DNA from 2 places in the Bartonella sp. AP150HLJHH genome. Region 2 is predicted to be linked to the other one. Evidence: predicted binding sites of a transcription regulator. Region 2 holds the regulator's gene; the other holds the start of a gene.
The links. The regulator LexA, encoded in region 2, represses DNA repair genes until DNA is damaged. The targets are predictions, from matches to a motif close to TGTTCNNNNTGTGTTCNG.
Positions count from the first base shown of each region.

Region 1: the regulator LexA is predicted to act here: its motif matches at 5,031-5,048, upstream of ruvC (crossover junction endodeoxyribonuclease RuvC).

Region 1 covers NZ_JBHIQC010000003.1:98,210-109,744, reverse strand. The annotation lists gene tolQ (protein TolQ) at 1-316, opposite strand, end outside; gene ybgC (tol-pal system-associated acyl-CoA thioesterase) at 2,001-2,441, opposite strand; gene ruvB (Holliday junction branch migration DNA helicase RuvB) at 2,653-3,747, opposite strand; gene ruvA (Holliday junction branch migration protein RuvA) at 3,761-4,375, opposite strand; gene ruvC (crossover junction endodeoxyribonuclease RuvC) at 4,389-4,904, opposite strand; partial or broken gene ACFING_RS02780 (DUF1465 family protein) at 6,232-6,457, opposite strand; gene ACFING_RS02775 (DUF1465 family protein) at 6,480-6,998, opposite strand; gene ACFING_RS02770 (OpgC family protein) at 7,179-8,321, opposite strand; gene ACFING_RS02765 (thiamine phosphate synthase) at 8,687-9,349, shown strand; gene ACFING_RS02760 (TIR domain-containing protein) at 9,660-10,400, shown strand; gene ACFING_RS02755 (hypothetical protein) at 10,465-10,716, shown strand; gene ACFING_RS02750 (helix-turn-helix domain-containing protein) at 10,964-11,329, shown strand.
Region 2 covers NZ_JBHIQC010000004.1:68,293-79,827, forward strand. The annotation lists gene ACFING_RS03195 (D-alanyl-D-alanine carboxypeptidase family protein) at 1-455, opposite strand, end outside; gene ACFING_RS03200 (septal ring lytic transglycosylase RlpA family protein) at 1,545-2,444, opposite strand; partial or broken gene ACFING_RS03205 (hypothetical protein) at 2,722-2,908, shown strand; tRNA gene ACFING_RS03210 (tRNA-Lys) at 2,999-3,074, opposite strand; gene lexA (transcriptional repressor LexA) at 4,279-4,983, shown strand; gene rimO (30S ribosomal protein S12 methylthiotransferase RimO) at 5,445-6,758, shown strand; gene ttcA (tRNA 2-thiocytidine(32) synthetase TtcA) at 7,290-8,165, opposite strand; gene rpsD (30S ribosomal protein S4) at 8,433-9,050, opposite strand; gene murI (glutamate racemase) at 9,221-10,048, opposite strand; partial or broken gene ACFING_RS03240 (RNA methyltransferase) at 10,041-10,878, opposite strand; gene sfsA (DNA/RNA nuclease SfsA) at 11,181-11,535, shown strand, end outside.

The DNA.
Region 1 (11,535 bases), on a different contig from region 2:
TATGGGTCCCTTTTTCAAGAGATTTTTTCCATTCAACCATTGCTGCCATAAAAACTGCGGATATACTATTGGTACGTTGACTTTTGCATGATGCATAAAGATCTTCTAGCGCTTTGCCAGACCAAAATGTGCGTTCAAACTGCTTTATTTCACGCCGTATTCTCCGATACGTAAAAATTTTATCAAAAATAATTGCCCAACTCCAGATAGAAGCGAGCAGCAACCCAATCATAACACCTTTCACGATCCAACTCGCTTGCATAAACAAATGCAACATTCCAATTGTTTCCGGATTTGTTAGTTCACCATGCGGCATAATTTTTATCCCTCTAAATGAAAGGTGTATTTTTAAAAGTTTTATAAAATAGATTATTTTATAGTTTCTAAATTTAAGTAAAGACTTTAGTTTCACATAAATCCATGCGCTAAAACAAGACTTGTTTCTTAAATTTCCTTAAAAAGTGATGACGAGAGACATCCCTCAATGCACACCCCCCTCATTTCACAACAGCATTTATGAAAAATATAACGATCAGGATTTCTCCATAAATGCTATAAAAATAAAAGACATAAAAATGCATGATATAAAATCCATTATGCACCACCATCTTTACGCTTATGAAAAGAACGCTAAATCATCATACGCGTTTTAAGCTTAAAATACAGCGATAAGTCTTAGCACTTGAAAAGATTCATAAGAGGCATTTATTCCTTTCTTAAGTGTTTTTGTACCCACTCATCAACTCCGCTTGTGACATGTAAGAAAATGTTTTTGATTAATTCGCAGCAATAGAGCTTGAAAAGAAAAAATTTTACAAGTTTCAGAATTATCTGAAAGTGACAACGCAATGAATTATCATTGTAAATAAATATGTTATCATCATAAAAGATGACGCTTTGCCTCAGGCTATTGTTTCTCTCATTCTTTAATAAGATCACACCATCGGGCACAAAAAACGACACTAAACCACCCTAAAACGCCTCACAACAATGCACCTCACCTAGGCCCCCTATAAGTCCTATATAATCTAGTGTAAGTCTCATGTAATCTCATTGTGTTGTGAATTAGCCCCTTTCAATGCCTATCATCTCTCTGGCACTATGGTATAACGTAAAAGCTTCTGTGACATGAAAAAAGTCTTTTCACGTCTTTACTTCATGAAAACCAGCTTCTTCGCTCTCTTTGCTCACTTGCGATATTTGATCGTTATTGCATTGAGAATGATACATAAGGAACATTTTTACAATTTTTTCAATGATTTATATTGCTCTCTTATGATGTATAAGCAAATGATTTTAATTGTTTCAACATGAACAGATTTGAAATGCAAAGTATTTTATTCCTCTATTAGGGTTTGTACCCGTGAGAAGTGATAATTTATCTTTCTAAGTCAATATATTATATAGAATAATATGCTTTTGAAACTTTAAATCAAGAATGCATTTCTGCTTTGTATACATTGATCTCTCACTCATTCACTACGTTTAGAAGCGCACATAAAGTGATGCATGATGGATAGAAATGGATGAAACACGCGCTCTTGTGATGCCAAATGACAGTCCAGTAAAAAAACAAATCAAATTGCTTAAAAAAAACCTTTAAGTATTTTGAGACAATTTTCGACCTAATAGCTTATTATCCCTTTATTGCAATATGTTGCTGGGTATATACATTTTTATTTTTTTATATTTTGTACCTTTTCGCTGCTTTCCGATGCCAACAAACCTTTCTTCAAAAGAAAGAAAAATATCTTGAGTTTATAGAAGAAAATGGATGATATGACATTGTTTTTGAATCATAACATGGATGAGGTGTGTTTAATTTTGTGGGATATCATCTTCAATTTATTGTAGTTATTGTAGCAGAGGTGCTTTCTTTTGCTGTATCGTGTAACCTTGTTAGAAAACATCTAGGCTATGATAAATGTATAGTCTTAGATTGTAGATTACTTTATATCTGCTGATCTCTCCTGAAACTGCTAATTCAATGAATAACACTTTTAACCAAGCATTTTTGCAAAAAGTTCTTTGGGTAAACGTCGCGGTTTTGCCTCCTCATTAATCAGAGCAATTTCAACTTTGGCTGTTACCAACGTAGTCATCTCATGCAAAATAGATTGCTCCATAAAAAAGCGGGCCCCTTGGATATGAGTAACACGTGTTTTAACGACTAAAAGATGATCAATTTTAGCGGGTCTTGAAAAATTAATTTCCATATGACGAACAACAAAAAATAGTTTTTCCCCCTCACCCCCTGCTGCTAACATCTTATTATTAAAACCGGTATCCCGTAAAAACTCTGAACGTCCTCGTTCAAAAAACTCAAGATAACGCGCATGATAAACTACACCGGAAAAATCTGTATCCGCAACATAAACGCGGACCTGAAAATTATGAAAAGCGTTTGTATGATTGCTCTTAAAAGGTGTTATTTCTGTCATCGACTTCATATCCCATAAAATCATCTAATATAGCAAATTATCTATCAATCAAAAGATTGAACACATTTTTGTGTTGAAGTTGTGAAAAGCAAAAAATCTTTAATAGTGCCAAACCTTTTTAGCCAGAATATGCTAAAAGAAGGCACGTCTCTTGTATTTTATGACCTTGCTATAAAATATTCACATAGTTTCTTTTAATAAAGAGAATGTCTTAATCATCTTCCCCATCCCATAAAGACGTCTGAAGTGATGAATTGTCTTGAGCATCAGAAAGTTGAGAACGCCTTTGTATAGACGTTGTAGAGGCTGGAGCAGAAAGCCCTAAATGGCTCCAAGCCTTTTCAGTTAGAATGCGTCCACGAGCGGTTCTTTGAATAAAACCTTGTTGGAGCAAATACGGTTCAACAATATCTTCAATGGCATCGCGTGGTTCTGATAAAGCAGCAGCAATCGTTTCAATCCCCACCGGTCCCCCTAAAAAAGTTTCCGCAATCAGGAGCAAGTAGCGGCGGTCAAGCGGATCAAGCCCAAGATGATCAACCTCAAGGCGCGAAAGGGCTTCATCGGCGATTTTTTGGTCAATTTGTTTTGCTTGTTTAACCAGAGCAAAATCACAAACGCGCCGTAAAAGCCGTCCGGCAATACGAGGCGTCCCGCGTGCTCGGCGTGCAATTTCATGAGCACCATCATCACTGATCTTAACGGCAAAAAGTCGTGCATTACGCTGCACAATATATTCCAATTCTTCTATCGTATAAAAATTGAGACGAATTGGGATGCCAAAACGGTCTCGTAGAGGTGTGGTTAAAAGCCCCAAACGTGTGGTTGCTGCCACCAAAGTAAATTTAGCCAGATCAATTTTCACCGAGCGTGCGGCCGGCCCCTCCCCAATGATCAAATCAAGTTGATAATCTTCCATGGCTGGATAAAGAATTTCCTCAATCGCCGGATTTAAGCGATGAATTTCATCAATAAACAAGACATCACGTTCTTCAAGATTGGTCAAGAGAGCGGCTAAATCTCCTGCTTTAGCGATGACCGGCCCTGAAGTAGAGCGAAAATTAACGCCTAATTCTTTTGCCATAATCTGTGAAAGCGTTGTTTTTCCCAACCCCGGTGGCCCTACAAACAAAACGTGATCCAGCGCTTCTTGCCGCGTTTTTGCTGCTTCAATAAATATTTTTAAATTAGCCCGCGCCGCTTCTTGACCAATAAAGTCATCGAGAACTTGTGGCCTCAAGGAACGATCTGGATCGTTAGGAAGGGGGGCGGAACCCAGAAGGCGTTTATCTTCATCTTTATGCATTGTTACCTTGATTTTAAGTAGGAGAAGAAAGCAATTTGAGACTATGGCGGATCAGCAGGGCAGAAGAAACAGTTTCCCCCTCAAGAGCATTCATCGCAAGAGCAAGAGCACGAGATGCATGCTCCCGTTCAAACCCTAGCTTCATCAACGCGGAAAGCGCATCATGCGCAGGTTGATTGGTCATCTCACGCTGAGAAACCGAAACAGTCTTGACAGCTTGTTCAAAGGGGAGTGTTTTACTTTTCAGTTCACCCACAATTCTTTCACTGACTTTTTTACCAACGCCCGGCGCTCGACTAATCATCGCAACATCGTTTAAAGCAATAGCCTGTGCAAGTTCATCTGGCGATAAAGTACCCAAGATTGCCAAAGCAACCTTTGCCCCTACTCCAGGAACATTTTGTAGAAGACAAAACCACTCCTGTTCAGCTCTTGTAGCAAAACCAAAAAGGCGGATTGCGTCTTCCCGAACATGCGTTTCAATAAAAAGGCTTAACGCCTCCCCAACAGAGGGTAAAGAAGGACGCAGCCGATTTGACACAAAAACAACATACCCCACACCGTGAACATCAAGAAGGATATGATCATCAAAGATATGTTCAAGAGTGCCCTTTAATTTGCCAATCATGCTTCCACCCCACTCATATCGCCATCCTTGCCTGATAAGATCGGTCAATACTGTTACGGTGCATACTATGACAAAGAGCAAGAGCAAGAGCATCAGCCGCATCACTGCTATCAAATTCAGCCCGTGGGAGGAGAACTTTGACCATCATATGGATTTGTTCTTTAGCCCCATGTCCAACCCCAATAACTGATTTTTTCACTTTGTTGGGCGCATATTCAAAAACAGGAAGATTTGCTTGCGCAGGAACCAGCAGTGCAATTGCACGCGCTTGCCCAAGTTTTAAAGTTGCTGTAGCATCTTTGTTGACAAACACATGTTCTACAGCAGCTTCATGGGGCATAAATTGATGCACAACCTCTGAAAGACCTTTGTGGATCTGACATAGTCTGGAAGCCAGCTCACACTGTACATCAGAAGAAACCGTCCCTGCTGCAATAAACTGAAGACGATTACCCGCAACATCGATAACGCCCCACCCTGTACGCCGTAATCCGGGATCAATGCCTATAATACGAATCGTCTCTGCCATAAACTACAGTCTATACACTTTTCCCCCCTGTGAATAAAGATGTGAATAAAGACAAGACCACAAAGAAACCAGCAACCCAAGACAAAACCAGTAAAAAGATAATCATATCCCCCAAATTTATACAATTATAACACACAACGAACAGCATCTTTATGGAACACACTTCATGAAGCATAACTGAAATCAATCAAAACCATTCACACATCACAAGCAAGCACCTTATCAAGCACCCTCTAAAGCATAAAAATTCCCTTTCTGTATCATTTCCAATGCCATAATGGTTAAACATCGCAAACGAGCAAATAGATCAGTGCTGGATTGCACATTCATAAGTATAAAGAGGCTATGCAATGGATAGTATACACTTTACGGAAACTTTTTACATTATAGCATGACGCTACCACAATAACTCAACACATTGATTTACAAAGATAATTAATTATTTTGTATGTTGCATAAGAATCCCGAATATCCTAAGATTTTCTCATTACAAATCTGTTTATATTGAAGCAATCAAAACCATTCTCTTACATATGAAACGTGGGATTGCCGTATAGAGTGAAACTGTACAAGACAGGACTAAAAATGCCTCTAATGAATTGACTCAAGTGCCAAGAGCTTGTCGCAACATTGAGAACTGGCAAATATGATGATCGTGCCGGCTTTCTCCTTTGCAAACGTAAAGATGAGGAGAGCTCAACGGATATGAATAAGAACTGAGAGGTGTTTTTGAATATACCCATCACACCACAATGACATTGCGTAGAGAGGGACATTGCATGGGGGCACAGGGAACCCATGGGGCATTCATTATATGGCACTTTATTTTGGATATTTTATTTTACGCGAGGAAAAATAACTTCCATTCAAAACAAAAGAAGCCCCAAAACTGCAACAATGTGTATCATCCTCATTAACACACACTTTACAGCAGCTTTATAGGCATAAATTATAGAGCACAAATAAATTGATGTACAAGCCCCTACTCTATCTTAGAGCCAGATCATTATCAGAGCCAAAACAAAATCACACGATAGATCAACAGAAAGTGTTCCAGCTGCAATCAACCAAAGTCGATTTCCATAAGACCAACCATACTCCATCCCATGCCATATTCGAAATCAATACTTATACACCCCCTCTAAGCTATAAGCTCAAGATATTTCTACGCCAAATAGAAATTAGGCAGAAAAAAACACTCTAGATTAGTTTTAATTGTGAAATTTCGGTTGTAAAAAAAAATGGGTATACTGCTCTAAATATCGTAAGAAAGAAGCAAGGAGCTATTCTTCTCAGAACGCCCAAAAGCTGTTTTCAGTAATTCAATTTATTTTCCCACTGGATTATCATCTTCTAGAGCAGAGGAGGCCGCAGTTTCCCACCCAGCACGCATATAGGTTATGCGCGCTTCTAAACGCAATGAATGAGAAACAAATTGGCGAAAAATTTCTGGCAATTCATGCCAATGAGGGGTTTCAAGTTCCAATGTCGGTGTATGAAGTGACACTTTTACAATTTCTTTTTTTTATTTGTTCTGATGATATTTCTCCTTCGCACAAAGCAAGGGGAGTCCCTCTAAGAACGCCCAAAGGCTGTTTTGAGCAATTCGATTTGTTTTCCTACTGGATTATCATCTTCTAGAGCAGAGGAGGCCGCAGTTTCCCACCCAGCACGCATATAGGTTATGCGCGCTTCTAAACGCAATGAATGAGAAACAAATTGGCGAAAAATTTCTGGCAATTCATGCCAATGAGGGGTTTCAAGTTCCAATGTCGGTGTATGAAGTGACACTTTTACAATTTCTTTTTTTATTTGTTCTGATGACATTTCCCCTTCACGCTCTGCGCGAAGAAGAAGGAGTTGAGAAGCGATTTGCATAAGTCGTGTACTTAAATACATAGCCTCTTTCGCATAAACTGCAGAAACCTCTGCCGAAAGAGAGCGTGCTACTAATTTCCCTTCTGAGTCAATATACGCTGCGGTTTTTTCAATCAGCGCCATTGTTTCTTCATAGAGACGATTAAAAGCATTTTCAAAAGCATTATGCTCAATCATGATAATAGGTTCATCATATGGACGTTTATGTACACTCACGCTTTTATACTCCAAGTATCAGCACAAAATCATACCCCTTAACGAATAGAGTATTAAAAAGTTTCTTTTGTTGCTGTATAGAACGCTTTTTTTTAAAACTGCTACCTCTTTTAATTTTTTTGCGCAACGCACTTTTTATACTAAGGTTAACGTGCCCAACAAACACTACAGGAATATTTTTTATAAACGGATCATTTTCCTTGAAAAGGACCACTGCCAAGATTGCCGTTTTTCACAATAATAAGCGACTCCAAATTGCAAAGCAATACCCGTTATTATTAAGAGGGTATCGGAAAAAAACGTTTCTGTCATCACTGTTTTTATAATTTGTCCAAACATCGCAAAAATGGTTCCCGTTACAAAGACCGGTAAACTATGTTTTCCTAAAATTGCTAAAGGATGTTTTGGAGAGACATAAAACCATTTATTGATGCGCGGCAAAGAAAGAATGAGAAAGGCTAATGCAAGAACATGGAGTAAACGTGGCAAGCTTAAAAAGGTTTTATTAAAGTTCAACAATGGGGAAGACCAGCCAAGCCACCCCAAAATGCCCCACCAGTTTAAGCGAACCCATAACAGCGCCAACAAGAGATACGCTGCCGCACAAACAATCCAAAAAGACTGAAAAGCGATTTTTTTTCCTTGTTTAAGCGCTAAAGTACTGGTCAATCCTATGACAAATAAGAATTGCCAAGACAAAGGATTTAAAAACCACTTTCCCTTTAAAGGATAAGAAGGAGGAGCAATTTTATAAAATCCGCAGATAAGATACAGTGTAAAGGAGCCCAAAAGCAGCCATTTTGTCTGCTTACAACTCAAATAAAGGATAAAAGGCGCAAAAAACATCAAAACGATATAAAGAGGAAGAATATTATTATATCCCAATTGATGCCCAAAGCTTAAGGTACTCAAAAATGCGATACTAGGCTCTTTAAAAAAGAGTCCCACGTTGTTCATCGATAAAAGTTTTTCTGTTCGCCATAATAAAAAGGCAGCAAAAAAAAGACTTAACGTGACAAAAGTCGTAAAAAGATATGCCCCATAGAGCTGCAGAGCTCTGTACCAAAGTTTTCGGATAATAAAAGCAAAGGATTTTTGCTGTAACCGTCCATGAAAGCTTAACCCAAGAGCAATCCCTGAAAGCAAAACAAACACTTCTGCACAATCAGAAAAACCGAAATTTCTATGAGTAAAAGACTCATAGATCGTTCTGGGAATATGGTTGATGAAAATCGTCAATAAGGCCAAAGAACGAAAAACGTCAATGCGTGTATCACGATGAGAAGGTTGAGTATTATGCTCAAGAATACCTTGGTACTTCATCAGTGGACTCCCACACGTTGCACCCCCCTTGAAGTCCCATAAAAATGGTGCTTACCCTTATTGCCAACAAGCATGAACAGGATGAAATTTTAATTTTTAAGAGTCAAGTTTCATTTTAAGCGTTTATTTTTTTAAAAGCAAAAGTTTTTTAAAGGCAAAAGAACGAAAAGCGTCCATACGTGTATCACAGCGAAAAGGTAACATATTATGCTTAAAAACACTCTCATTTCTCATAAACAGGCTTCCACACACCCACAAATCCTTTAAATTACGTGAAAATGGTGGTCACTTTCATTGCAAATAAGCATAATAGAATGAAACTTTAATTTTTAAGCGTTATTTTTTCTAAGAAACAGGGATTTGACATGACACAACAAAAAAATAAACCAATTGATCCACCTCTTTTCCCTCAGTTGATTTTAACACTTGATGTTCGGCGCAACACCCCACACGCATTATTGCGGCAAATTTTGCAAACAAAGTCTTTTGCATGCGTCATCCTCTATGATTCTGAAAAGTTGAAAGATGATAGCTCTTTTTTGCAACAACAAGCGCAAATTTACGCAGAAGATATTCAAAATAATGATGCCGCTCTTCTCATCGCGGGTGACAGCCGCATTGCTGGGCGCATAAAGGCTGATGGATTGCACATAGAAGATGATCTTAACGCTCTTGAAAGCTTCAAAAATCAGCAAAAGGAACAAAAAATCATAGGCTTTGGCAATCTACGCAATCGCCATAGTGCTATGCTTGCAGCGGAAACAGGTGTTGATTACCTGTTCTTTGGAAAACTCGGGGCTGATAAAAAACCCCAAGCGCACCCCCGCAATCTCCAGTTAGCAACATGGTGGGCAGAGATTATGCAAACCCCCGCCATTATCCAAGCAGGGAGCGATTTTTCAACCTTTGATGAAGTCTTAAAGACTGGATGTGAATTCATTGCTGTAGAAGAAGTCATTTTGGGGAACGACAACCCCTTAATGCTGCTTAAAACAATGCAAGAAAAATGTGAGAAAACCCCCTTGTAATATAGGAGGAGAATTTATAAATAAAGCGTTAATAAAAATCCAAACACTCACCACTATATTACTTATATAGAACACACAATAACAGATAAAGAGGATACCTCGAAACTCAATAAAATTGCTTAATAATTCAATCAAATTGATAAAAAAAACTAGCGTCTTTTTTCATATAATATATAGAAAAAAGGATCATAGAAACTTTCTCGTTCAATGTCTTATAAAGACAAAGCATTGTGATTGGGGAAAATGGTCATTTTCAATATTGGTACTGAATACCAATAGCTGACGATACAAATATGCAGGGGACATAAAAATGCAATATAGCGGAACACTTGAAGATCTTAAAAACATAATTCGCAAAGCTGGATATCAAATCAAAGAAACTAAACCTCTATCACATCCATCCCCTGAAGGATATCAGATCAAAACCTACGAAGGAGGCACTACTAATTGGTTTAAAAGCACAGGAAAACTTCAAGTTCAAGGCAGCGCAAACATAAAACAAAAGCTAACAGAAGATTTAGCAAAGCATCTAGAAGAAACATCAACGATTCCTTCCTCAAAAACTGCTTCCAATCCTTCAAATAAAAAAATCTTTATCGTTCATGGCCATGACCATATTGCTCTAGAGCAACTTGAACTTATTCTTCGCAGGCTTGGTCTCGAACCATACATCTTAAAAAATACTGGTGGTAATGGTTTAACCCTCATTGAAATTTTGGAAAAAGAAGCTTGTAAAGATTCTATAGGATTTGGTATTGTACTATTTACTCCCGATGATATAGGCTATGCTAGATCTGACAGAGAAAAAAAAGAACAATTTCGTGCACGACAAAACGTTATTTTCGAAATGGGCATGTTAACCGCTGCACTTTCTCGCAAAAATGTCGCTATTCTAAAAAAACAAGACCTTGAACTCCCTTCAGATTTTGGTGGGCTTAAATACATTCCTTTTAATGAACACGTAAAAGAAACACTTCCGGATCTTTTTGATCGACTATGTGAAGTTGGCTACAATTTAGATGCAAAAAAATTTGCTACAGCATCACGTTAAATTTGAATAATGCTTATGTTTATTTTTTAAAGCGCACGCCCAAAACCACAAGGCACCTCACCACATGCCACAGACACACACATCCTATAGCACAGAGAAACGATCATCCCCCACCCTTCCTCAAACAGCAAGCGATTGTGCAAATTTTAATGAAGATACCGCGTGTAAATTCACTACCGTAGAAGATCATTTTAGTCTCTTTAATAAACGCGGGGCTGATGTCATGATTTTGACAATCATTCCAGAGAGATTTAAGAAGCGGATAGCCTCTCATAAAAAAACAAATTTTGTAAGTAAAAAACTATTTTTATTGTAAATTTCCTGAAATTACTTTATGAATTAAAAGATGTTTTGGTCGCATACGCAACGACCAAAAGGGGCCTTGAAAACCCTAAGTTCTAGCGTAAAGATGAACCCACTTTGTGGGTATCCCGGAATTCCGGGAGTTTTTGCTATGTCCAGGTGCTTTAAGCACTAAAAGCAAAAAGGCTGACTAGAACTCAGTATTTTCAAGCTCCCGGAATACTCATGCGAGGGCGCTCGCGACCGGCGGGGGCTTTAAAATGCAAACCAAAGATCTTGATAATGATATTTTCATTGGCAAAAAAATTCGTTTGAGACGAAAAATGCTAAAAATGTCTCAAACAACTTTAGGGCACGCTTTAGGCGTAAGCTTCCAACAAATTCAAAAATATGAAAAAGGCTTAAATCGTGTCAGCGCAGGGCGATTAAAGAAAATTTCCGATATCTTGAATGTTCCCATTGCCTTTTTTTACGCCGATATCATTACAAAACAGCAGTCCCCATACCACCATGATGAAATCGCATCAAGCACAGAGGAATACCTGCTGCTCAAAAGATTTAGAGTTCTAACAACGGTAAAAAAGAAAGCCTTTTTACAGCTGATCTCTGATGAGAATGCAAGCTAACATCACACGGATAGCGTGCGCTATTCATAAGCATTCATACGTATTTTTAAAAGCAACCTCCATTGTAAGCATTTTTTCATTTTAGGGGGGATAAGCCCTTGATATAATAGAAGATAAGCATCTTTACATACGATAACCCTTCATCATTATTATTTTTAACAGGACTGTATTATTTTTAACAGGACTGTTTTAAACAGTCTGTCTCT
Region 2 (11,535 bases):
ATTATTTTTGCGCGCTGATTCATCAGTTTTACAAAATGATCTTCATGTCCTGATATTCCTTCAGCAAGAATAATAGCAGCATCATTTCCATTCACAATAATTAAACCACGTAAAAGATCAGAAACACTGATTTCTGTCTTTATCTTTGCAAACATAGTGGTTGTACCGGAAGGTGCTCCACCTTTGCGCCAAGCATTTTCACTGACCTTGAATTTCTGCGTACTTTTTAATAATCCTTTTTTTAATTGATGAAATACAACTTCTGCTGTCATCAATTTTACTAATGAAGCAGGAAAAAAAGGAATATCACTTTGTTTTTCATAAAGTATTGTCTCTGTATCATCATCGAGTAATAACAGTTGTGATGCGGGAGTTTGAAAATCTTGTGCTCTCCCCCACGTATCAAATGCCAATACTCCCCATAATATCAATAAGATCCTTAATGCTGTATACATAGCTGCTCCTCCCATCCCAAAGATCAACATAAAGAATCTTATATAGGAAAAAACTTTTTGATTTCTGAAAATTGAGGAATTATTTACAACTCATAAAAAGATTTTATTTTCATTTAGCTTTAGAAAAAATAATATGACACGTTTTTTATCTTCCATGTAGGTTCAATTTAACATTTTAAATGTATGAGAGACAAAAGATTTTTTCCTATTTTTATTGATAGTATTTTGATTTGTTATGATAAATTATCATTTTAAAATTGAAGCTAACTCAAAATACTGTAAGATTCTCTCATCCCCTCTTCTCATATTGAATTCATTAAAAATCGCTTACTTACGGGTCATAAGTAGGGTTCGTATATGGATAAAAATTATTAAAAAAGAGAGTAAAAATACTTCTTATAAACCTCTCAAGTGTTAAGAATTATCGCACAAAACATTGGGGGCTTGCAAAGTGTATGATGGTGTCGATTTATATCTTCATAAGAGTAAAGATGCTGATGTCTAAAGGCGTTAACAGTTATACCATTCACAGGCGCTGTCGCAAAATAGGCTTGTAGCGTGTTAAAGTATGTCTCTTTTAAATAAGTCCATGAATTGGCAATGTAAGTGTATTTTGTTTGAGACGCTCTGTTTTTCGTGAGGGAACTTACTCCATTAAAGAACATGATAAACAAAAGCATGAGATAATGCATAATCTTTTCATAAGATATTACCGTAGATACTTTAGTAAGATGCAAGGCCGAATCAAAAGAAAATATTTTTTTACTTGTTAAGCTTTTTATTCATCTCAAATCGATTGTACAAGTTGTTTTAGAGATTACACAAACAGACTGACACAATAATTTACCTTCGTCTAGCAAAAGCTATTACAGCAAGAAAAGTACACGCTTTATTAAGCAAGCAATATCATAAAACGACGAATAGACCAGCAATGGAGTGGAAAGGCCGTACTGAATTTATAATAATAGAACCCAACCACGCTTTTTGAAAAGGACAAAGCGCTTTAAGATAAAAATCCTACACTAAATCCGTAATTTCTTACCTTTTTTACTAGAAAATTATATAGATAAAAAATCAATGCATTTTTTCTTAAAACAGTTGTAGCCAATTAACCTTTGTTTTTTTGTTTAGCTTATTTATAGAAGCAACTTGATCGAATGGTATCGGCTTATCAACCATGATAGGACCAATTTCTGGCAATTTAACTGCAACAGTTTTATTACGTTGTTCTTGTTCAACAGCAGCTGCTTTAGCTAATTCTTTTTTGTTCCTTGTATTGCGCTGCTCTTTTAACAAAACAGTTTCTCTTTTTTTCGCAACATTTTCCGACGCTAATGAATATGGGGCAGCATTTCCAGGAGTATAAGAGGACATTAAATATGCAGCATCATAATAGCCAACAGGTGCTTCAGCAATATATTCTACTTTAACATCTGCGACCCCCCTATCTACATACCCCAATATTGCCGCAGCTTGCCTTGATAAATCAATGATTCTGTCTTTCATAAAAGGTCCGCGATCATTCACTCTAACAACGATTGAAGACCCATTTTTCAAATTAGTAACACGAGCATAGCTAGGTAAAGGCATTGTAGGATGAGCAGCAGTCAAAAGATTCATGTCATAAATTTCACCGTTGGCAGTTAAACGTCCATGAAAATCTGAACCATACCATGATGCTTCGCCAACACGTTTATAAGTTGGATCACTTTGAGGATAATACCACTTTCCTTTTATTTGATAAGGTTTACCAACAATCGCTCGTCCACGCTTTTTTTCTTCCGATTGATTCTTCTTATTAGATACTTGTTGAGGTAGTACAGAAGTGTTTACGTTAATTGGTTTATTATGATAGGAATCTTTTATTGAAAAATTCATAGTTTGGCTTGCGCAACAAGATACCAGTGACTGAGAAATGACGATCATAGAAAACAATTGAAGTGTTGGTTTAATCATAAAAGTAAATTTCTTTTTTCTATTTGAAGGCATCTATTCAGTCCACTTATTTCTGTTAAGTACTACTGTAAAAACCACGTCACGCTCTTTGTACGCAACGGAAGAATTTACGTTTTTAAATGATTCCCCTCGCGCATATACCACTCTTGAATTGGCCCCTTCTATCAAGAAATTAACGTATTGTTAACCTTTTTATGATCTTCATAAGAAATAAATGTACTATAGTAGATGTTAAAAAGAGTAAAAATTAAATAAATCAACATCTTATAGAAAAGTCATTTCATAATATAAAGTGTGAATAAGTGATGATTTTAGCAACTTGTTTTGCGAATCATGTAATGCAGTGGGTATTAAAAAATCAACCTATAGATTGAGAAAATTAGAAACCACATGTGCTGCCAACGCAGGTACAATCCTATCGTAATCTTAAAGCTCTTTTTTGTTGGACAGGAGACAGCATAGCATCGCTCTATTTCAAAACAGCTGATAGAAAATGACAGGTTATAGAATCAACAAAAAACTTCAAAAAGAATAAAAACAAGAAAGATTCTTAAATTTTTTATAGCCTATTGATATTAATTTAAATTTGGTGAGCGCGCAGGGATTCGAACCCTGGACCTACTGATTAAAAGTCAGTTGCTCTACCAGCTGAGCTACGCGCTCTCACACAAGCTATCTAGTTTGCAGAAAGTGAAGGGAACATACGGTTGACTTTCCATTTGGTCAACACCTTTTGGAAAAAATATTATTATTTTCTTCAGTTATCAATAATTTTCCGTTTTCGCCCCTTTACTTCATCATTGTATAAGTACTCTTTAATCTTCTTTTTGAAGTTTCAATAAAGGAAAAATTTCACTGCAAAATATTGCATAGATTCGAAGCGTTAAAATTATGAGCAATACCCCCTTCCCCTCACATGGGTTGTTGAGCATAATGGGTAGAGAAGAAAAAATACCTTTTATTATAATATTATTTTTATATCTTTATATTTTAGTGTTTAATTTTCAAATATGAATACAGCTTTATAAGATAATATATTGATTTATAATAATTTATTATTTTTCACTTGAGTGAGAAGTCTCAAATACTGTAAGCTTATCTCATTTCAAATCTTTTTTATATTGAAACAATAAAAAGCATTTTCTTGACCAATATAAGTGAGAGAATAAAACTATAAAAAAGAAATGAAAATACCTTTTATGCCTCCTTTCAATAATCAAAATTTATCGTAACATTAGGGTTCATGAAAATAGTATATAGCAGTTGACACGTTAGACCTGAAAATGGAACAATGAGCAACAATGGCATTTTGAGAGTATAATTTTATTTATGCATAATGAATATATAACGAAAGCCAATTTATCCTATAGAATAAAGTAGATATGAAGCAAAATTTAGTCTCATTGAAAATATCCCGAATGACTATAAATTGTGCTCACTATTAGAGCTGTAGATAATTTTACTAAGAATAAAAAAGCAGAAATAATATGCAGTATGTAAAATGATTTTAAATACCCATAGAGAGTTCTAAATATATAGAATGCCTTCTATTTAACTTTTTTATATCAGAAATTACAAAACATGTAGATATATTTTTAGAAGAAAAGGATAATACTGGTCATAAAATTTGGTGTTATATAATTCAGTCAGAACTATAAAGTATTTTATACATTATTTAATATTAATGTAGCTATATAGCTATATAAATAATAATTTAAATATATCTATAAATAAAAATATTGCTTTATTAAACGATAAGATCAAAAACAAAGAAAATAATTTTGATTTGGCGATAAAAATTGTAAAAGTGTTATATATACATGTATTTTTACTTTACTAATTTTTATTATTTTGATTGGAATATTGAATGCTAACATGTAAACAGTATGAGCTACTCTTGTTTATTCATAACCATATAAAAGAAACTGGTGTTCCTCCTTCTTTTGAAGAAATGAAAAATGCATTAGAGCTTTCTTCAAAGTCTGGTATTCATAAGCTCATTATAGCCTTAGAACAAAGAGGTTTTATACGTCGTTTGCCCAATCGTGCTCGTGCTGTGGAGGTGATTCGACTTCCTGAGAAAATAACATTTAACCTTTCTTTAGCACGTAAAATTTCTCCCAGTATAATAGAAAGAAATAAAAGGGAAATATCAAAAAGCTTGAGTCCCTTTGATGAAGAAGAAAAAAAAAATATCACCATTCCTATTATGGGACGTATTTCTGCAAGCGTACCCGCCTCTGCTATACTGCAACAAATAAACAGCCTTTCTCTTCCACTCGATATGGTTAATACAGGTGAGCACTACGCATTAGAAGTTAAAGATGATTCTATGATGGAGGCTGGTATCTTTGATAAAGATACGATCATTGTAAAACGTCAAAATACAGCAATAACAGGTGAAATTATTGTTGCGTTTATTGATAAAAAAGAAGCCACATTAAAACGTTATCGACGCAAAGGAGCTTCTATTGCATTAGAAGCCGCAAATCCTCATTATGAAGTACGGACATACGAATCCGAGCGTATAGAAATACAAGGAAAACTTACCGGACTTATTCGCAAATATTAAAAAATAAACCTTATAGTACGCGATAGATATCGCAGTAAGAAGCTATTGAGTATTTTTTTTATTGTGCCACACGCAATTGACTTCTTCTCCACAGCCAAAGGATGCCCCCAATTCGGTTTATAAACAATCCAGATCCTTATCGAGCGGGTTTCACTTTCCCTTCCCTCCATGTTCTTCACTTAATGCAAGGCTTGACAAGTAAGTTTTAAAATATTCACCACGTACTTTGAAAAGAACTTAAATGCTTTGAAGGAAGCTGTCTTATATCATCATCCTCAATAACGGAATTTTACGATATAATAAGACAAAATTGTATGCATGCATAAAAACACATAAAATTTTGTAGAAAAAAATCAAATAACTTTGTAACAGATTGTATTGCATAGGTATAAAAATAAAGAACATTATTTTTAAATTAATAAAAGCGCAACTCAATCATTCATAGTAATTGTAGGATCATCATGGTAGCACCTCGTATTAGTTTTGTCTCCCTCGGATGCCCAAAAGCACTCGTAGATTCTGAGCGAATTATTACACGCCTTCGCTCTGAAGGGTATGAGATTTCACGTCAACATCAAGGAGCTGATGTCGTTATTGTGAATACCTGTGGTTTTCTTGACTCGGCAAGGAGAGAATCATTAGCCAATATTGATGAAGCTCTTAAAAAAAATGGAAAAGTTATTGTAACAGGGTGTCTTGGTGCTGATCCTGATGCTATTCGCCAAACATATCCTAATGTATTGGCTATTACAAAACCGCAAGCTTATGAAAGCGTTATAGAAGCTGTTCATACAGCAATTCCTCCTGTTCATGATCCTTTTCTTGATTTAGTTCCTCCCCAAGGTATTCGTTTAACACCTCGCCATTACGCCTACTTAAAGATTTCTGAAGGATGCTCTAATCGGTGTAGTTTTTGTATCATCCCTACTTTGCGTGGTGATCTCACTTCACGTCCCATCAGCGATGTTCTTCGTGAAGCTGAAAAACTCGTGCAAGCGGGTGTAAAAGAACTTTTGGTTATTTCACAGGATACGAGTGCTTATGGTGTTGATCTTAAATATCTCGAAAATTCTTGGAAAGATCGTACAATCAAAACTAAATTCTTTGATCTTTGTCGCGAACTAGGCGATATGGGTATTTGGGTACGTATGCATTACGTTTATCCTTATCCCCATGTTGATGAAGTTATCGAACTTATGGCTGCAAAAAAAATTCTTCCTTATCTGGATATACCTTTTCAGCATGCATCACCAACTGTTTTGCGTCACATGAAGCGTCCCGCACTTATGGAAAAAACAAACCGTAGAATTGAAAAATGGCGGAAAATATGTCCAGATCTTACTTTGCGATCAACATTTATCGTTGGTTTTCCTGGTGAAACGAATGAAGATTTTAATATACTTCTAGAATGGCTAGAAGAAGCAAAAATTGAACGCGCGGGGTGCTTTAAATATGAAGAAGTAAAAGGAGCTGCCGCAAATGATTTGGGATTAGAAAATATTCCTGAAGAGGTGAAAGAAAACCGCTGGCATCGTTTTATGGCAAAACAACAACAAATTTCTACACATCTTTTAAAGAAAAAAATTGGAAAAAGACTCCGAGTGCTTATCGATGAAAGTCAAGGAAAAGTTGCCAAAGGACGTAGTCAGTACGATGCTCCAGAAATAGATGGTGTTGTCCATATATCATCACGACGCCCACTGCGTGTTGGTGAATTTGTCACCGTTAAAATCGAACAATCGGATGCCTATGACCTTTATGGTATAGCAGTTTAAAATTTAACTCCTTCCCTGTCCTCAATGATGAAGATTTCTATCAGCATTGGTTTATAAAAAAGCGACTTTTCATAACAAGAACCGATCATGTGACTTACTTCATGAGAATTTACGAGCAATCCTTACTCTGAATGTTTGCTATACACTCCCAAAATACCAAGCAGTTATATATTCTCTTAATTTAATGCCTTAAATGAGCTTTAAATGGCGGTGACGGCGGCGCAAAAGAATAAAATCCACAAGGCTCACCATTTTTAATTAACAAAAGAGCAAATCGACAACCTTACTATTTTCCCATTTTTCATATTACGACAGTCATTGGTTAGTGAAAGGAAACTTTTTTCAAGAGTGTTTTATGCACACAAGAATTTCCTTTGTGATATGCAAACGGATGTTTTTTATGGAAGCAATATAAGAGAATTTGAAACAAAACAATCTGACGATATTTAAATGAAAAAAAATAAATTATCATTATAAATAAGTCTCTTATCTTAAACTCTTTAAACTTATTTTAAAAATATCTAATTTTTATTAACACGTTTTAAAATCAAAGAATTTCTTATCAAGCAAATGACTTGGGCGTACATTTGTTAAAGCGCGAATCATCGTATCTTTACGTCCTGGCATTTGTCTTTCTATATTTTTCAGCATTTCTTTCATTGCATTACGTTGTAATCCATCTTGACTACCGCAAAGATTACAAGGAATAATTGGAAATTGCATTTCTTGAGAAAATTTTTCCATATCTTCCTCAGCAGCATAAACAAGAGGACGTAATACAAAAAGATCTCCTTCATCATTTTTAAGTTTTCCAGGCATGGCAGCTAATCGGCCACCGTGAAACAAATTCATAAAAAATGTTTCTAAAACATCATCACGATGATGACCTAAAACTAATGCAGAACATTCCTCTTCACGTGCAATACGATAGAGATTACCACGTCGCAATCGAGAACAAAGTGAACAATATGTCTGCGACTCTGCCAATTTATCTGTAACAATGGAATAAGTATCCTGATATTCAATACGATATGGAATTTTATAAGAACTTAAAAAGTCTGGAAGAATATGCTTAGGAAATCCTGGTTGCCCTTGATCAAGATTACAGGCTAGAATTTCAACGGATAAAAGACCTCGCCACTTTAAGTCTAAAAGAAGCGCTAATAAACCATAAGAGTCTTTTCCACCCGATAAAGCAACAAGCCATTTTTTCCCTGTAGAGAGCATAGAAAAATCATCCAAAGCTTGTCGCATATGACGTAAAAGCCGTTTGCGCAATTTATTAAATTCTACGCTTGAAGGAGCAACACGAAACATTGGATGACAATTATCTGCTTCGCTTATTAAAGGATCATCTCTCCCTTTGTTTTCTTCTATTGCCTGATATTCAACTGAAACATCATTCATAATACCATATCCTGCACAATAAACGGTTCGTTTTGCAAAGATAAAAACAAATATTAAAGCAAGCTTATATTTATGTTTTTTGAATTTATAAATTAGATACACAAAAAAGAAATGGAACTATACAAATTTATGACTATAAAACATAGCAATAAACTTAATATAGAACCATTTACAAAAAGAACTTATTAACTTCAAATATTGTAAGAATAACACAATATTTTGAAGTTATCATAATAGAAGAGAGAAACAATTTCTCTTACAGAAAAATTATCGAGAATAAAATTCAACAACCAGATTAGGTTCCATTTGCACAGCATAAGGAACATCTGCAAAAGCAGGAATACGTGTAAATGTTGCTTTCATCTGTTTATGATCTGCTTCAATATAATCAGGGACATCACGTTCTGCCAATTGCACTGATTCTAACACTAAAACAAGTTGTTTCGATTTTTCCCGAACCTCAATAACATCACCGGGTTTACAACGATAAGATTGAATGTTTGTGCGCCGCCCATTGACATTAACATGACCGTGATTGATAAATTGGCGAGAAGCAAAAATCGTAGGTACGAATTTTGCACGATAAACAACAGCATCCAAACGTGATTCTAACAGACCGATAAGATTTTCGCCAGTATCGCCACGTCGACGAGCTGCCTCTTCATAGGTTTTATGAAATTGTTTTTCTGAAATATCTCCATAAAACCCTTTCAATTTCTGTTTAGCGCGCAACTGAACCCCATAGTCAGAAAGTTTTCCTTTACGACGCTGTCCATGCTGACCTGGACCATAATCACGACGATTGACAGGAGATTTTGGACGCCCCCAAATATTTTCTCCCATACGACGGTCAATTTTATACTTTGTTGTTTCGCGTTTACTCATCGCATTTCCTTATAAAATAAAACACGAGATCTTAAGACCCCAAGGAAACGCGCCCTCCTCTGCCTTTAAATACTAAAGACTGACAGAATACCTTAACATATCAATATGCAAAGTTATCCACGGGACACGTCAATTAATGCTATTTTCTTGAAAAAATAGCTAGATCATCATTATTGGTCTCGTAACCCAAAGTCAACTCCTTTCATGAGTTTTAAGCCAAATCCTTTAAACAAATTCTCCGTTAAAGAAGTGATATTTTTCGATGTCAATAACGCAAAATCTTGATATTTCTTTATATATTGATGGTGTATCTTTCCCGACAATGGTAATAAAGATCTGATATGTTTGGCGATCGCTTTTGCCGGATCAATCCACTCAACGGACCATAAAGCATGATCACGAAAGAAATTAATCAAAAAAGGATAATGTGTGCAGGCTAAAACAATAACATCCGTATATTGTCCATTTTTTTCCACAAAACATGGCAGGATTTCTTTTCTTAACTCTTCTGAATCGATAGATTTTCCCCGTAAATAATCTTCAGCAAGTCCAGCTAGCTTTTTACTTCCCACAAGCTGAACATGACACTGTCCAGCAAAAGAGTTAATTAATTCATTTGTATAAGCACGTTTAACTGTTCCAGGAGTCGCTAATACGGAAATAAAACCAGATTTTGTTTGTTCAGCAGCTGATTTAATTGCAGGAACCGTTCCTACAAAAGGGACATGAGGAAAATTCTGTCGTAAATCTGCTATCATCAGTGTAGAAACAGTGTTGCAAGCAATCACACATAAAGCTGGATTGTAACGTGTTAAAAGATTTTTAAAAATCTTCAAAATACGCTCTTTCAAAATATTTTCTTTCCAATTTCCATAAGGAAATCCTGCATCATCAGCAACATAGATAAATTGCATGTCAGGGATAAGAATACGCGCTTCCCTGAATACTGTTAAACCACCAATACCGCTATCAAAAAAAAGAACAGGTCGTTCATCCATTAGTTTTCACACTTATTTTTAATTTTTTTACGATCACGCTCTTCCGGTGCTCTACTCCCTCGTGGATATTGTGGCGAAAAATGATCCAAAGAAGATATAATGCCTCGCAATAAACGAACCTCAGGTTCACTAAAGTTAGCGCGCGTAAAAACAGAGCGCAAATTTGCAAGCATTACTTCTTTACGTTCTGGTGGTCTAAAATACCCACGGATATTCAAAGCCTCTTCTAACTGAGATAAAAAACCATGGAATATTGTTTTATTTGCAGGTTCCATCTCTGCTGCACGAAATGCCGTATCGCTGACATTCTCTAAACCAGTTTTCATCCATTCGTAAGACATTAAAAGAACCGCTTGCGCAATATTAAGTGACGCAAAAGCAGGATTAACTGGAAAAGTAATAATTTCATCAACAAGGCTGATTTCATCATTTTCTAGTCCCCATCTCTCTCTTCCAAAGACAATCCCAGTCTTATGTCCGATACTTTCACGCTGACGTAATACGCTTGCTGCTTCGACAGCACTTTTTACAGTTTTAAATCCACATCTTTCACGTGCTGTTGTGGCAAAAACATAGTGTAAATCTGCAATTGAATCACGCAATGTGTTAAAAATCACAGCATTGTTAATGACATGATCAGCTTTACTTGCAGCAGCTCTAGCTTTTTCATTTGGAAACATTTCTCGAGGATTGACTAATCGAAGCTTAGAAAGTCCAAAATTTGCCATTGCCCTTGCGACCATACCAATGTTTTCAGGAAGCTGCGGTTCAACTAAAATAATAATGGGACCATTTGTTAAATTTTCACGATTCCTATTCGTTCCTGCCATCAATTTTACCTAGTTTCACTTAAACTATCTCCCTCTCCACTATTTTTACGAAACCTTTTTCACAATACTCTAATGCTGTTTAATAATAAATTATAGATAATCTATCTTTTCATTCAAAGATAATAGTTTCTAAACCTAATAATAAATTTTAAAAGCCATTAAAGTGAACGATGGAATTTATAACAATTTATATAAGATATCGTAGCGTTTTTTACATCAATTTTATCTTTTTTAATAGGGAACAGCCCCTATAAATCATAATCTCAGTTGAATTATGAAATCATAAATCCTAAAAAAGGGATATGCACTTTATTCCCAAACTTTTTCCTGCAAAGCTTATCCGTCGTTATAAACGTTTCCTTGCGGATGTTCAACAAGATGATCAGCATGTCCTCACCGTGTCTGTACCTAATACAGGATCAATGCTTGGATTAACAGCTTTCAATACCAATATTTGGCTTTCTTATCATAACAACATCAAACGAAAATATGCCTATCAATTAGAAATTATTGAAGCCGATAATACTTTGGTTGGCATTAATACGTCTTTACCCAATAAACTTGCGTTAGAAGCAATTCAAAACGGATTACTACCAGAATTAAATGGATATAAAACAATTTTAAAAGAACAACGCTATGGGACACAATCACGAATTG